Linked DNA regions of Symmachiella macrocystis. The main gene of each other region encodes a partner of the protein of the gene in region 2 in a complex. Links are inferred from orthologs where the notes say so. Each region holds a gene or a part of one and is shown on either strand. Other genes may lie near its edges.

The links. Proteins that work in one complex are often made in the same cells at the same time.
Region 1: the proteins of CA54_RS21235 (region 2) and uvrB are in contact, whole or in part, in a crystal structure (PDB 7EGT), measured with the Thermus thermophilus proteins. The link is inferred for Symmachiella macrocystis from one-to-one orthologs. Residues at the interface, in WP_096412145.1 of Thermus thermophilus: His654, Arg656, Phe657, Gln666, Asp668, Glu669, Lys680, Arg681, Leu682, Ser683, Lys685, Tyr686, Ala687; in WP_096411307.1 of Thermus thermophilus: Glu23, Leu25, Arg26, Asp27, Gly28, Glu29, Arg30, Phe31, Arg55, Glu326, Asp327, Phe328, Glu379, Ser382, Gln383, His398, Gly400, Arg401.

Annotation. Positions count from the first base shown.
Region 1 is NZ_SJPP01000002.1:540,763-548,634, forward strand. What follows is about bases 2,889-5,797. They hold uvrB (excinuclease ABC subunit UvrB), read right to left. Parts: upstream 5,434-5,797; coding sequence 3,343-5,433; downstream 2,889-3,342. Other genes in these bases: CA54_RS20155 (ABC transporter permease), read right to left, coding at 2,889-3,282; CA54_RS20165 ((2Fe-2S)-binding protein), read left to right, coding at 5,704-5,797. Outside these bases: CA54_RS20145 (M20 family metallopeptidase), read left to right, coding at 1-539; CA54_RS20150 (ABC transporter permease), read right to left, coding at 641-1,981; more of CA54_RS20155, read right to left, coding at 1,996-2,888; more of CA54_RS20165, read left to right, coding at 5,798-5,976; bfr (bacterioferritin), read right to left, coding at 6,163-6,645; CA54_RS20175 (segregation and condensation protein A), read right to left, coding at 6,860-7,714. UniProt on the Escherichia coli protein: The UvrABC repair system catalyzes the recognition and processing of DNA lesions. A damage recognition complex composed of 2 UvrA and 2 UvrB subunits scans DNA for abnormalities.
Region 2 is NZ_SJPP01000002.1:831,600-839,516, reverse strand. What follows is about bases 2,459-5,412. They hold CA54_RS21235 (ATP-dependent helicase), read left to right. Parts: upstream 2,459-2,784; coding sequence 2,785-5,040; downstream 5,041-5,412. Other genes in these bases: CA54_RS21230 (GNAT family N-acetyltransferase), read right to left, coding at 5,244-5,412. In the rest of the region: CA54_RS21245 (Gfo/Idh/MocA family protein), read right to left, coding at 1-805; CA54_RS21240 (sodium-dependent transporter), read right to left, coding at 1,057-2,451; more of CA54_RS21230, read right to left, coding at 5,413-5,735; CA54_RS21225 (monooxygenase), read left to right, coding at 5,907-7,190; CA54_RS21220 (radical SAM protein), read left to right, coding at 7,187-7,917. UniProt on the Escherichia coli protein: A helicase with DNA-dependent ATPase activity. Unwinds DNA duplexes with 3'-5' polarity. Translocates on single-stranded DNA with 3'-5' polarity. Initiates unwinding more efficiently from a nicked substrate than double-stranded DNA.

The DNA.
Region 1 (7,872 bases), 290 kb from region 2 along the record:
ACAAAGGACTGAACGCCAACTTAGCCATGATTCCTTTTTTGGCCGAGATGAAGGCGATTCACGATGAAACCCTCCAAGACCCCGCTTGGCGCGATGAACGGTTCAATCCGCCGACAATCAGTTGGAATATCGGCATCAATGACCACACGACGGCAATCAACATCACGCCGCCGCAATCGGTCTGCACCGTCTATTTTCGAGTGATGCCCAACATGGACGCGCAAATTCTCGTCGACCGCGCCCGCAAAGTCGCTGAGAAGTGCGGTTTGGAATTCCAAGCACACGGCAACGGTGCGCCGTTGTACGTCGATCCCCATTCTGATTTCGTCAACGAGTTTTTGGACATCACTGGAAAAACCGAAGCCCAAACGGTCACCTATGGAACCGACGGTGCCATGTTTAGTGACTTAAAGCGGAAGGTCGTTTACGGCCCCGGCGACATCGCCCAAGCCCACACTGACGACGAATGGATCACGTTGGAACAGTTGGAGCAGGGGACCGAGATGTTCGAAAAACTAATCCGCCGCTGGTGCACCTAAAGCCACTGGCCTCAGTGCGTCGCGACGCAGCTTTCGATGTAGAACCACCAACGGCCCCAACGGAAAACCGCTGATGGCCATCAACTATCGTGCGAAAACCCTCAACCCGGCCCTCTCCCAGGGGGAGAAGGAGGTTGTTTTTTAGGTATGTTAGTGGGTGGAGGAGATGGCGATGTTGGTGGGGCGGTGATTTCTTCACATGCGGCGATCAGGTCGTGGGCTGCGGCTTCTAGTTTGTCTAATTGTCCCTCGCGAATTTTGGGCATTTGCAGACGGTTGGGCCAAACGTGCGGGTGTGGGTCGTCGTGGCAGATCCCGTACCACAAATTGGTGACGATGATCGCATAAAACCCGTTGCGGACTTGCGCAAAGGCTGTGCGGGCTTGCTGCGGGACGAGGGGCATCTTGGACAAGACCGTTCCATGCAATAGGCGCTGACGGTTCATCAATCGGTCCGCTTTGCGGGCCAACTCGAGCACATGGGCCTGAGCCTCGCGAAACATCATGGATTGAGGCGGTCGGGCAGGGGGTTCATCGTACTCGACTGGAAACTGCACACGCACGGCTTCGGTGAATTCTAATACGCTCAGTGCGATCGGCTGCAATTCCTCTGCGGGAATAAACTGAATGCGATTCAAACGTGGCGATTTCGGCCGCACCCGTACCACCGCTGCCGCAAGACTGGCGCTCGAAATCACCAACCACGGCACAAAACAACAGGGAAGCCCTGTGCAAATCATCCAACCTGTGTTGCCCAACTGCAAAGCTTGGTACACGGTGAAAAGCCAAAACCAGGTCGTCAGACAGCACGCCGCCAACAGTACCATCGTCAACACGGGGCGCATTGCCGCGGACTTGCAGTACGATCCCAGCCACAAGGCAACGCTACTCAACCCGGTCGAAATAACGATCGACACCAATAACATCAACGCAATCGTCAGCAGATCGATCCCCGGCAATAGATATGTCACCACAATAAACGGGCCTAAGGCGGCGAAGTACAGCCCCATATGCAGTGCGGCGCACCAGAATTTGCCGATCGTGATCCGGTCCGAAGGGATCCGCGTCAGAACCAAGGTCTCCATCGTGCTACCGGCGAACTCATGCGCCAAGCTGTCTAACGCGCGGAGCGGCACCGCAAAGTTCAAAGCAATCACCAAACAACCATACAGCATGAAAAACAGAGCGGCGGCGTGGATCTGTCCCGTATGGCCGTAGCCAAACGGCACGAATTTCAAAACAACCTCCGGCGCCACTAGCGCCGTGATGCTGATGCCCCAAGCAGCGGTCAGCAGCACAAAAAAGATGACCACGAATTGCCGGCTTTTCCACAGTTGCCGCAATTCCTTCACCAAGATCGGATTCAGCGCATCATTCCACCGCTGCAACCGCGGACTGCGATTGTCAGACAACAATGGAAATGGTGTGGCCGGATCCGACATTTCGATCATTCCAATCACTGTGGTCCATCATCCGGATCGTTCATATTCAATGCATCCGATTCGGGTCGTTCTGAGAAAATCCCCGCTTCTTCCAGCTCCGGCGGTTCGTCACGGTTCAACAACTCCCGAAGTCGAAGAACTGCCAGTTTCAATGTCCGCAAATCATCGGGGCCAATCGTATAGACGAGGTATTCCTCGGTGAGCGGAATTTCATCGGCATCCGCCACGCATAACTCACTCCAACCGAAGCGGTGTAACACCATGTTTTGCACAGTGCAAATCATCTCCAACGGTTCCGCCGCCCCTTTGATGGTCAGATATCGATAACGCCCCAGATGCCCGAACAGCCGTTGACGGGGATTTAACAACCGTTCCATCCGCACAACGACCGGCACCATCGATTGCACCGCCTCGGGCGTGATGGGAACTTTCTTAAGTTGACGCAGCGTGTACGACTCCGGTCGTAGCGGAACATGTTGCTCGATCGCCGTAGCGAGATTTTCCGCAGCCTGCACGATCGCCGGCAGGTCTTCCTGTCCGACATAAGTCCGCACCAACCCCATAGTCGGCGGACGCAAGCTGCCCAACGTCACCGCCGCAAAAAACAGACCGGGAAATCCCACAAACCCAATCAGAAAACAGGCCATGCCACACAGATTGACGCCCGCGCCGGATAACGCAATGGATGCAGTAAGTTCCGACAAGAAGATAGCAGCGATGGTGGAACCACCTAACAACAGCAGCATATTCACAATCTGCCAATGCAGCTTCGTCGCCAGCGCACCCAACATCAGACCAAATATTGACAACGTAGTGGCTGTGGCTGAAATGACAATCAGTGCCCCGGCAATGTCAAACACGCTTAAGCCACGGAGCATATAGGTCATCGAAATGAACGGTGCAAACGCTGCGACAAACAATCCGATCAGGACGAGCGCCGAACTGAATTTCCCCCAAAAGATCTGCGAGTCGGATAGCGAGCTAACGGCCAGCATCTCAAACGTGTGACGTTCGCGCTCGGCGGTCATGCTGCGGAAACTGATGTAGGGCACGACGTAAAACAACGCAGCACCGAGCACCAACAACAAGGGCTTGAGAAGTTTGGGGCCGAGAATACTCTCCGGATGCGCCGGTTCGATCACAACCGACATGGCCACAAACCAGGCGACCACCAACGCCGCAAAGAACGGGATCGTCACCAAATGGGTTTTGAAGACCTGCCGCGTCTCCTTCACCAAAATTGGGTTCAATCCATCGGCCCAATCTTCAGCCCAACGATCCACTGCCTTAGCGCTCAGCATGTGACGCGTTTCTCCCAGTCCACCCCATCAAATCTGGTCGCAACCAATCAACGTAATTTGCTACTCGCGATTGCCTGGTTTGGGAACCCGTTTTCCACCCCCACGACGGCGACCCCGCTTTTTCTTGGTCTGCGATTTGACTTGCCCCTCTGCCACCTTTTCGTCCGCCGTCAGCGGTTGTCCGAGCTGTTGCTTGAGTTGCAAAATCCGATCACGCAGTTCAGCGGCCCGTTCGAATTGCAAATCTTCAGCCGCCGCCAGCATCTCCGCTTCCAATTCTTGGACGAACTCCATAGTGACGTACTGTTGTTCATCCCCAATTCCCGCTGCCGCCTGCTCCACTTGCCGCGCTTCGATATCTTCCTCAATCCCGCGAGAAATCGCCTTGCGAATCGTTTCGGGCGTAACCCCATGCTCCGCATTATACGCCAATTGCAATTCGCGACGGCGATTCGTTTCATCAATCGCCCGCTGCATGCTATTGGTCACGCGATCCGCATACAAATACACCTCAGCATTCACATTCCGTGCCGTCCGCCCGATGGTTTGAATCAGACTTGTTTCACTACGCAAAAAGCCTTCTTTGTCCGCATCCAGAATGGCGACTAAGGAGACTTCCGGCAAGTCCAAACCTTCCCGCAACAAGTTAATGCCAATCAACGCATCGAATTTGTGTTCTCGCAATTCGCGAAGAATCTCCACACGTTCAATCGCGTCCAATTCCGAATGCAGCCACTTGCAACGAATCCCCTGCTCGGACAAATAACGCGTCAGTTCCTCCGACAATCGCTTAGTGAGCGTCGTGACCAAGACCCGTTCCTGGACCTCGGCTCGTTTGCGAATTTGTTCCATCAAATGCGGGACCTGGCCGCGGGCAGGAACGATGTGGATCACGGGATCGACGAGACCGGTCGGGCGAATCACCTGTTCGACAAATTCACCGCCGGTCTGTTCCAATTCCCAGTCGCCGGGGGTCGCCGACACATACACAATTTGATTCAGCCGCTCGCGCCATTCGTCAAACTTCAAGGGCCGATTGTCGAGTGCTGAAGGCAGGCGGAACCCATGTTCGACGAGCGTCGTCTTTCGCGAATGATCGCCGGCAAACATGGCACGGACTTGCGGCGAAGTGGCGTGCGATTCGTCGATGAACGCCAGAAAGTCGTCCGGGAAAAAGTCCATCAGCGTATCGGGCGGCGATCCGGGGGGACGACCTGATAACGGCTGGCTGTAATTTTCGATGCCGGGACAATAACCGACCTCTTGCATCATTTCCAAATCAAATCGCGTCCGCGCCGCTAACCGTTGCGCTTCCAGCAATTTGCCCGCTTCTCGCAATTCTTGCAACCGCCCATTCAACTCGTCTTCGATCGCCTTGATGGCCGCCGTAATCCGTTCCTGCGGCATGACAAAATGCTTGGCGGGGTAGATGTATGCGTCTTCCAGCACGCGGGCTTCTTGTCCGGTCAGCGGGTTGATGATCGACAGTTTTTCGATTTCATCGCCCCACAGTTCAATGCGGTAGGCATACTCCTCATACGCCGGCCAGCACTCCACCACGTCACCCCGCACGCGGACGGTGCCCCGCTGAAAACTGATGTCGTTGCGATCGTATTGGATGTCAATCAGCTTCAGCAGCATCTCATCGCGGTCGATTTCGTCCCCCACCCGCAACGGCAACATCATCTCCAAATAGTCTTTGGGGGACCCCAAGCCGTAGATACAACTCACGCTCGCCACGACAATCACGTCGCGGCGACTGACCAACGAACTGGTCGCCTGCAGCCGCAAACGATCGATCTCTTCGTTAATCGACGCATCTTTTTCGATGTAGATGTCGCGCTGCGGAATATATGCTTCGGGCTGATAATAATCGTAATAGCTGACAAAATACGACACGGCGTTGTGCGGAAAGAACGCCTTGAACTCCGAATACAACTGCGCCGCCAAGGTCTTATTGTGCGACAGCACCAGCGCCGGCCGCTGCATTTGTTGGATCACATTGGCCATTGTGAAGGTCTTGCCCGAGCCGGTGACCCCTAACAGCACCTGTTCCTTCTGTCCCGCTTGAATCCCTTTGACCAGCGCCTCAATCGCTGCTGGCTGGTCGCCGCCGGGCTGAAATTCACTCTGTAACTGAAACTCAGGCATGTTGAAATCCGTAACACAATAGTCACCAGCTATCGCCCCGCCACCGACGGAGCACTCAACGAACAGTATACGGGGTCCCTGACAGAATTGTGAGTCAAACCAGATAACCCATTGCCGCAACACGGTTTATGAAGGGCGCGCCGGCGGACTACACGCTCACGATCGAGACAGTGCCAATTGGATTTGACATCGTCTGACGTTTCGGTAGAATTGAACCAGTGCAACTGAGACTCATTCTCAATCCATGTTGACTGCATGGGATCGACCGATATGACTAATTGGGCTGCCAAAGCGACTCTCTCCGCAGTGAAAACCTCTGCCGTCGTGGAAAAGACCACTGCGAGCGGCTGTAGCACCGATGTGATTTGCCGCTGTCTGGGCGTCTCGTCCGAAGAAATTGATTCAGCGGTTAGCGTTTTCAACGCCGAATCAGTCCAGGATTTGAAGCAACAAACCGGAGCGGGCAGCGGCTGCACCGCGTGCCACCTCGTGCTCAAGCAAATCCTCGCCGCCCGCCGCGAGCAATTCGAAAACAGCCTCTAACGTTCGTCGCTTACGTAGGGTCCGCTGTGCGGACCGCGGTTCCAGCGGCGAGCATCTCGCAGACGGCACTCTGCCCCATGGCTTAATCTGTCGTTTGTGCTGGCATCACTTGGCATATTTCAGGCGGAAACGGTACGTGGCAAGGCCCGCATAGCGGACCCCACACGCACATCATAACCGCCGCGATTACCCTTCTTCGCTTTCGCCCAGTTGCGATTGCAGGTAATTCTCGATGCCGATTGTGCCGATGATCTCGAGTTGAGTTTCCAGCCAATCGACGTGCTCTTCGGACTCGACCAAGATCTTCTCGACCAAATCCCGCGTGCCGCCATCTTTGAGCTGAATGCACAAGTCTACCGCATCGTTGTAAGCATCCACGCCGCTGGTTTCCAATTTGAGATCATGCTCAAACTGCTCTTTGACGTTCTCGCCCACGCGAATCACGTCATAACGCGCGATCTCGGGAACGCCTTCCAGGAAGAGAATCCGGTCGATCAGCAACTCCGCGTGCTTCATCTCGCCCATCGACTCTTCGTAGTGCTTGGCGCCCAATTTATTGAAGCCCCAATTCATGCACATCTTGGCCTGAATGAAGTACTGATTAATCGCCGTCAGTTCGATCGTCAGTCCGGCATTGAGTGCGTCGATAATTTTTTGATTGCCTTGCATCGCTCGGTTCCCGTTCTCGCGTTTGATTTTAATGTTTGTGCAGTGAATTTTGTCGAGGGCAGCGCCGTTCGACAGTTTCTGTTTGCTTGCACAAATGCTAATCGCGAGTCGTGGACATACAAGTGAAACAGGGGCGAATTTCGTGGGGAATCCACGGATTGACACGGTTTCTCGCCAACGACTGTCCTGCGCGCCCAGTGGTTGAAAACCGTTCTCACTCAGGCGGGGGAAGCGGCGCCTCGCCCGACTCAGTCACGGCCGGAAGCTCAGCAGACGCTGAGTCAGCAATTTCAGCGGTCTCCATCGGGGCATTTGTTTCGGATTCAGCTGGCGGCGGACGGTTGGGGTCGGGAGGCATGACCCAGATTTCGCCGCTTTCGTCCTCTTGCACCGCACGGAAATAATAGTTGCGCAGCAATTCTAAAATGGCCAAGAAGATCCCCACGATCTTGCTCTTGGAATTGCTCCCCTCGAAAAATGCGCTGAAGGCAACACGCTGGTCCTGCTTGACCCGTTTGCCCACGCGATCAATATAGACCGAAATCGGCGTGTCGTCGTAGACGATGCTTTTCTGTTCTTCCGGATCGATCTGACGCACGATTCGCGAGAACGCGCTCACCAAGTCCCACAGTTCCACATCCTTAATATGATCCTGCCGCGCCCCTTTTCCGCCTGCGGGACGCTCATCGCTGAGCCGTGGATAACGTTGCTGCCACAGCGCTGCTTGGTCTTCGAGAAGCTTAGCGGCATCCTTGAATTTCTTATACTCCAGCAGTTGCCGCACCAATTCACTGCGGGGGTCTTCGGTGACGTCAACTTCGGGGGCCTCTTCTTCCTCAGGCCGCGGTAGCACCATACGGCTTTTGATTTCGACGAGCGTACTGGCCAGCACCACAAATTCGCCGACCAAGTCAAAATCGATCAGCTCCAGAACTTCAAGAAACTCACCAAATTGCGCGGTGATTTTTGCGATCGGTAAATCCGTAACGTCCACCTCATGACGCCGTACCAAGTACAGCAACAAGTCAATGGGGCCGGTATAGGTTGTGAGTTCGACGCGGTAATCCATATCAGTTTTGAGATCCGCCAGCAGTCATCGCCGTTGCGCATCATGCGCGCACCAGTCTCATAACGAGTATCGTCGTTATAACCCGCACAGGTTGAATCGGGTCGTGAAATTGCGAAAGTCGGCTTGAGGCATGAGGGGACGAGCCTGAGAAGTGGAGT
Region 2 (7,917 bases):
CTTCGACAGCTGTGCTGAGTGCCCAACGCGCATAGTCCAAGCGATGCACGCCGTCGTTGCCGAGGTCCCCGGCGCCCAGTTCAAAGAACCATCGCCAATTGGCATGAAACCGCATTTTATTAAAGGGCCGTTTCGGGGCAGGGCCGAGCCAACGGTCGTAATCAATTCCGGCCGGCGGGCTGCTGTCTTGTGGGTGCCCCAATGAACTTTGTCGTGTACTTTCCCAGGCTTTGGCCACGAGCACTTTGCCCAGCGCGCCGGTGGCGATGTAATCTATCGCTGCTTGGAAATGCTCGCCTGTGCGGGCTTGCGTCCCCATTTGGACGATGCGGCCATGTTTGCGCATCGCCTGCACCATGCGTTGCCCTTCGACCATGTTATGGCCGTCCGGTTTTTCGACGTAGACATCCTTGCCCGCTTGGCAGGCCATGATGGTGGGAATTGCGTGCCAATGATCGGGAGTGCCCACGACAATCACGTCCAGTGTCGGATCGTCGATCAACTTCAGAAAATCGGTCTCGGCTTTTGGCGGATGGCCTTGGGCGATTTTGACCACCTCGACGCCACGTGAAAGTCGCTCAGGGTCGAGATCACAAACCGTGACAACATCACATTCCGCCAGGCCGGCAAATGCAGTGATCAAAAACTGCGCCCGCCCACCGGTGCCGATACATCCCACACGCAGACGTTCATTGGCGGGAGCTTTTGCCGCTTGCGCTTCGCTCATCAAGACCGCTGCGGCAGCGGTATTGGTGGCCACGGCTGCCGAACTCTTCAGAAAACCACGCCGATTGGTCGCCGACATATTCGTCTCCTCCTGGTAAGCCATGGATGCACTTGGAGCCGTCTGGGCAGAGGGCCATTATAGGGACATCGTCGGCAAACAGGCAAACGGAGGACGAAAAGCTCTTCCAGTATCGCGTGCGAAATTGGTTCGTCCGTTGGCCACGTGTGAAACGTGCAAAGAAGTGCACACCGCGCGCCCCAATGGGGCCCGGGTGTGCAAACACTTGCCGATCCACAGACGCGAACGCGCCGCTGGTGAATACCCGCCGGTTACTTGATGAACGAATCCAACGCACCTGTCTTGGAGAGAATCACAATCACGATCAACACCGGTGACACGAAACGAATCGTGAACAACCAGACCGCTTGCAACTTCTTTCCCAATTCGCCAAACGGGGCGAAGCCACTGTTGCGATCTTCGTAGCTGACAAACCAGCCGGCGAAAATTGCGATGGCTAATCCGCCCAGCGGCAGCATGTAGCGAGTTGTTAAGTTGTCGAGGAAATCCAAGACGTTCCCATCACAGGCCGAAGCAATGCCCAATCCCCAGACCAACCCCCCGAACAGGCAAGTGGCAATGGATCGTTTCATCTTCCATTCGTCGACGAAGTACGCAACCACGACTTCTAACAATGAAACGGCGGAGGACCAGGCAGCGAACACCACCAGCAGGAAAAAGAAGCTGGAAAGGGCGGCGCCGTATGGCATTTTGATGAACAGGGCCGGTAGCGTCTTGAACAGCAACCCCGGACCTCCCTCAGCTTCCAGGCCAGCGTGAAACACGACAGCAAAAATCACCGCTCCGGCCATCAAAGCGATGAGCGTATCCAGAAACGCAATGGCCATGCCGTCACGAATCACGTGCCGCTCACTCTTGAGGTACGACCCGTACGTCACGATCGCCCCCATGCCCAATGACAACGTAAAGAACGCATGCCCCAATGCCTCTAATACGGCCGCAGCGCTCAATTTGTGAAAGTCGGGTTTGAACAAGAAGGTCAACGATTGTTCCAAGCCACCGGTGTATCCGACGTAGAACAGCAGGGCAACGAGCATTAAAAATAGGATCGGCATCAGGATTTTGCACAGTTTCTCAATCCCGCCATGAATCCCACCCACCACTACGGTGATCGTCAATGCCATGAAGATCGTATGCCAAAGCGAAGAAAGGTTTGCACTACCCGCCACCTCAGCAAACGTTCCCTCGGCGCCCAATTGGGCATCGGGCATGGCACCCAAAGAGACTGCCAGAAAATGCAGCGCCCATCCAGCGACGACAGAATAGAACGATAAAATCAAAAACCCAGAGGCTACCGCCATGCCGCCGGTCAGATAGGCGAGTATCCGCCCCAGCACGCTCCCCTCAGCGGCGAGATTTCGCATCGCTCCCAGAATATCACTGCCGCCGCGACGCCCGATGATCAACTCCGCATACATCAACGGCAAGCCGACCAGGGCGATGCAGATCAAATAGACCAACACAAACGCACCGCCACCGTATTCGCCGGTGATGTAAGGGAATTTCCATATGTTCCCCAACCCCACGGCGCTCCCGACAGCTGCCATAATAAAGCCAAAGTTCGTCGCAAACCCGCCACGATCCGGGTTACCTTGAACGCTTGCATTGGCGAGTTCTGCGCCGTTTTGATTCGGTTGGCCACTCATTGTCGCTCCCCCCCTCCGAATGATTATCCTAGCCCATAGCGCGCAGCTATGGTGTTTTGGTAACGGTCACATAATAACCGAAGCGTAAATCAGCGGCGTTTGTTACAGGCAAATTTCCATCAAAGGCGCAAAAAATGGCAAAACTTTCGATTCTGGCCGATTGTCCCTCTGAAATAGTTTTCGACGCCGGTGAACGGGGCAGGGGAGTGTTCCTTACGCGTCGGAATGACAATTGGCTGGTCAAAACGCGAGCGGATTCTTTATGATTGCTCGCACGGGCCGTGGACGGAGCGCGGCCCTTGCCTCGAGTTCCGATTTTTACAAGCAGCGACTTTGAACAATCTCACAACCAGCCAACAACAGGCGGTCGACCACAAGGAGGGACCGTTACTCGTGCTTGCCGGACCCGGCTCGGGCAAGACGCGGGTGATCACGCACCGCATTGCCCAGTTGGTGCAAAGCGGCGTGCACCCCTACAACATTCTGGCGATCACCTTCACGAACAAAGCGGCCCGTGAGATGGGCGAGCGTGTTGACGCTCTGTTGCCGGATGCCAAAATCTGGGTCAGCACGTTTCACCGGTTCTGCGCACAATTGCTGCGAAAGCACGCACGCGGCGTCGGTCTGCAACCCAACTACACGATTCTTGATACCTCCGACCAACGGAGGTTGCTTAAATCGGTGCTCACCGAGTTGGGGCACGACGTCAAACATTTTCCGCCGGCCAAAGTAGCGGCACGGATCAGCTCCAGCAAAAATCGCCTCGTCGGCCCCGAGGAATTCGCTCTCAACCCCGGGGGAGGCATCGGCGATACAATGTTGCGGGTTGTGACAGAGGCGTACCCCGCCTATCAACGCGCTTTGCAAGATAGCAATGCGGTCGACTTCGACGACCTGTTGCTGCACGTGGCACGCTTGCTGGAAGAAAACCCCGCTTTAAGGAGCCAGCTGGACGAGCGGTTTCAATACGTTCTCGTCGACGAATATCAGGACACCAACCTGCCGCAATACCGCATCGTCCGCGCGTTGTCACAGGATTTTCCGAATCTGTGCGCCACCGGCGACCCCGATCAATCGATCTATGCTTGGCGGGGAGCGGAGATCGGCAACATCTTGCGTTTCGAGCAAGATTATCCCGACGCAAAAGTCGTCCGCTTGGAACATAATTTCCGCAGTACCAAGGCCATCTTGCGGCAAGCGGATTTGTTGATCGGTCACAATTTCAACCGCAAAGCTAAAGCGCTGCTGACGGAGAATGATGAAGGGCCGCCGGTCGAGTTATTGACGTTCACCGACGGCGCCGCCGAGGCGGAAGGGATCGCGCTGCGGATTCAAGACCTCGTTGATCAAGCAGGCAGAGCATGGTCGGACTTCGCAATCTTTTATCGCGTCAATGCGCTTTCGCGGAGCATCGAACGAGCGTTGGCCCGCTTTCACATTCCGTATCAAGTCGCCGCCGGGGTCGGGTTTTATGACCGGGCGGAAGTCAAAGACATCGTCGCCTACCTACGGCTGATCGCTAACCCGGCCGACCGCACCGCGTTTGAACGAGTCGTCAACGTCCCCGCGCGGGGTATCGGCAAAACATCACTCACGCGTTTAACCGCTTGGGCGACGGGGCAGGGGGGCGGTTTGTTGGAAGCAGCGGCGCGAGCAGAGGAGGTCCCCAAGCTAACGAAGCGCGCCATTAAAGCACTGCATGGGTTTTACGAATTGATCTCCCAACTGTCGCAACGCACGGCGCAAGGAGTCGCCGAGTTGATTACGCAGGTCGTCACACAAACTGGCTATGATCATTCCTGGTTGGATGACCCCACGGAACAAAACATGGAGCGCGCCGCCAACGTGGATGAGTTGATCTCCGCAGCCCGGCAATACGATGCAGCTCACGGCGACGACGCCACGTTGGAAGGATTCCTGGAAGAAAGCTCGCTGATCAACGATGTCGACAGTCTCGATGAACATGCGGGAAGCGTGACGTTGATGACCTTGCACGCCGCCAAGGGATTGGAATATCCGGTGGTCTTCGTCGTCGGTGTCGAACAAAACCTATTGCCGCACGAAAGGGCGATCAACAGTGACGACCCGCATGAACTGGAAGAGGAGCGGCGGTTGTTATTTGTGGGCATGACGCGGGCGGAAGAGCAGTTGATGCTCACGCAAACAGCAGTGCGGGATATTCGCGGCCAGCGCCTGTCGACGATCCCCAGCCCGTTTTTGTTCGAGATGGACCTCGCCGCCACCGTCGTGGAAACCGACAGTGAATATATCGCGTGGGATGATGACTATGCCCACGACCATTCACTGGACGACTTCGAACCGATCATCAAGCAGCGCCCTGAAGAAGATGCGCCCCGACCGCAAATGATGACCGCCGCCGACTTGCTCAATGGCACCAACACCCCGACAGAAATCCCGCGCGGTTTCAGCATCGGCATGGACGTCCGCCATCCGCAGTACGGCGTAGGCACCGTCCGCAACATCGACGGCTTCGGCCGCCGCAAAACCGTCACTGTCGAATTCGCAGCAGGGGAGTGCCGTAACTTCGACATCGCCAAAAGCCCGCTGCAACCGGTGGGGCAGCGTTAAGTGGAAGTGTTTTTTTAGCCACAGATGAAACACGAGTAAAGCACAGATCAAACAAGAGACGTGCATTCCATGCAGGAAACCTCACGCAAAGTCGCAAAGGCCGCTAAGAGCCGGGCATGGTGAGTTACTTTGCTTTGCGATCTTTGCGCCTTTGCGTGAGGTGTTTTTCGGAGTGAAAAATTCAGTGACACTTTTTTAGAAGATCAGTTCAACACCTTCTGCAGTATCACCACATCCAACAATCGATCAAACTTACGGCCGATCTCCTTCAGCACGCCGACTTCGACAAATCCGAACATTTTGTTCAAATGTAGGCTCGCTTCGCTTTCGGCTGTCACGAGGGCGATTAGCGAATGGAAGTCGTGGTGGCGGGCTTCTTCGATGATTGCTACTTTCAGCGCGCGACCAATCCCTTGTCCGCGATGTTCGACGGCCACATAGAATGTCGTCTCCGCACTGATGTCGTACGCCGGTTTTTGATTCCAGCGGGACAGGGATGCCCAACCCACGACTTGGTTGTCGACTTCGGCAACGAGAATGGAATAGCGCGGACTATGGTCGTTGAACCACTGTTGTCGTTCCTCGAGTGTTTTCTCGGCGGTGTCGAACGTCGCCGTCGAGTCGCGAATCGCGGCGTTATAGATGTCGTTGATCGCATTTAGATCGCTGTGTTGTGCCGGTCGAATCACAGGCATGAAATTGCTCCGTATCGGTTGAGCAGTTGGAGGGCAGGGGGGCATTATAACGCGGTACCGCGAATCGTCATTCCACAATACTACTTCTAGGTTGTATGGCGATTCACAGTTCCCAGCGGGTGGGCCGCTAGACTACGATCAACCTAATACTTCCTCAGACTGAGCGATTACTTGAATCACACACATACATCCAGAGCGACAAAACGCATTGCCATCGTTGGGGGCGGGCCAATTGGGTTGGAGGCCGCTCTTTACGGACGCTTGGCGGGCTTTGATGTTGATCTCTACGAAAAAGGTCCGCTGGCCGCGAATATGCGGGACTGGGGACATGTGCGCCTGTTCAGCCCGTTTCGCATGAACGCCTCCAATTGGGCGCAACGCGCGATCGACGAGCAACAACCAGGCGTGCGACTGCCCGGTGACGATCAATTTCTTACCGGCCGCGAATATGCCGACCGTTACCTGCTCCCGTTGAGTCGACTCCCCATACTGTCTGAAAGTTTGCACGAACAGACGACGGTCGTCGGCATCAGTCGCATGAACTCTTGGAAAGCGGACCTGATCGAAAACCCTGCGCGCGGCAATGATCTGTTCCGACTTCTTTTGCGGGATCGAAGCGGAATAGAACGTGATGTGTCCGCTGATTATGTGCTCGATTGTTCGGGCGTCTATCCGCATCACAACTGGCTCGGAGCAGGGGGGCTGCCGGCAGTGGGGGAGACGTCAGCGGTCGGCGCGATCGAATACGGCGTCCCGGACATATTGGGCAGCCGCCGCGAATTTTACGCGGGGCAAACAACATTGGTCATCGGGAGTGGATATTCGGCAGCGACAGCGATTACAGGATTGGCACGACTTGCCGAATCGGATAAAAAAACACGGGCGATTTGGATCACCCGCTCCGAGCGCACACCGCCGCTGGCGGTTATTGATGAGGATCCCTTACCCGAGCGAGGTACATTGACGGCGAAGGCCAATCGGTTGGCAATGTCAGCGGACTCGCCCATCACATTGATGCCGCAACGCATCATTCAGGGAATTCAATTGATAGATGGGCAGGGGGGCTTTCGCGTGATTGTTCGTCATCGCGAGGAGCATGAAATGCTCTCTGCCGACCGCATCGTTGCCAATGTCGGATATCAGCCCGACCGGTCGTTGTACAGCGAACTACAAATGCACGAATGTTATGCCACCTCAGGTCCGATCAAGTTAGCGGCCGCGTTGATGGGGGAGACGTCAACCGATTGTCTGAATCAGTCCAGCAATGGAGTTGAAACATTGCGCAATCCCGAGCCGGGATTTTTTATCTTGGGGGCAAAAAGTTATGGACGCGATTCGCGGTTTTTGATTCGTGTGGGTTTGGAACAGATTGTCGATGTGTATGATTTCTTGGCCGCGGAATCGGAAACACCCATGTCGCGAAAGGGTGAGCAGGGGGCGCAGCTACAACAATGAGCATCGCAAACATTCCGTCCGTCGAACTTCAAGCGTTGGATGAACTTTGGTTTCAAGTCTCCGGCACATTGTGCAATCTGCAGTGCACACACTGCTTCATCAGTTGTAGTCCGCACAATGACAGCTTCGGCTATCTATCGCTTGACGAAGTGCAGCGGCGTCTTGAGGAATCGGTCGCCTTTGGTGTCAAAGAGTATTACTTCACCGGGGGGGAACCATTTCTCAATAAAGAATTGATCCCCATGCTCAAGGCGACGTTAGCTTACGGTCCCGCCACCGTGCTAACGAATGCGACGGTTCTCAAACCAGAGTGGTTGCGTGAACTTCGCCGCGCCGAAGAGGGGGCGGTCTACAGTTTAGAAATCCGTGTCTCCATCGACGGCCCCACCGCTGCGATCAACGATCCGATTCGCGGCGAAGGGACATTCAAACGCGCGATGCAGGGTGTTCGACTTCTCGTTGAGCATGGCTTTCTACCCATCATCACGATGACGCGCACCTGGGACGAAGCGGACGATCCTGGGATCATCAGCGCCTTTCGCGCAGCGCTGCATGAGCTAGGTTATACGCGGCCACGGTTAAAGATCTTGCCGCGATTACAAATCGGGGCAGAGGTGCAACGGACTCACGGTTATGATGCAGAGGATGTCGTCACGCACGAGATGCTGAGCGATTACGATGTGGGCCAATTGATCTGCGCACACAGTCGTGTGATCACCGATAGGGG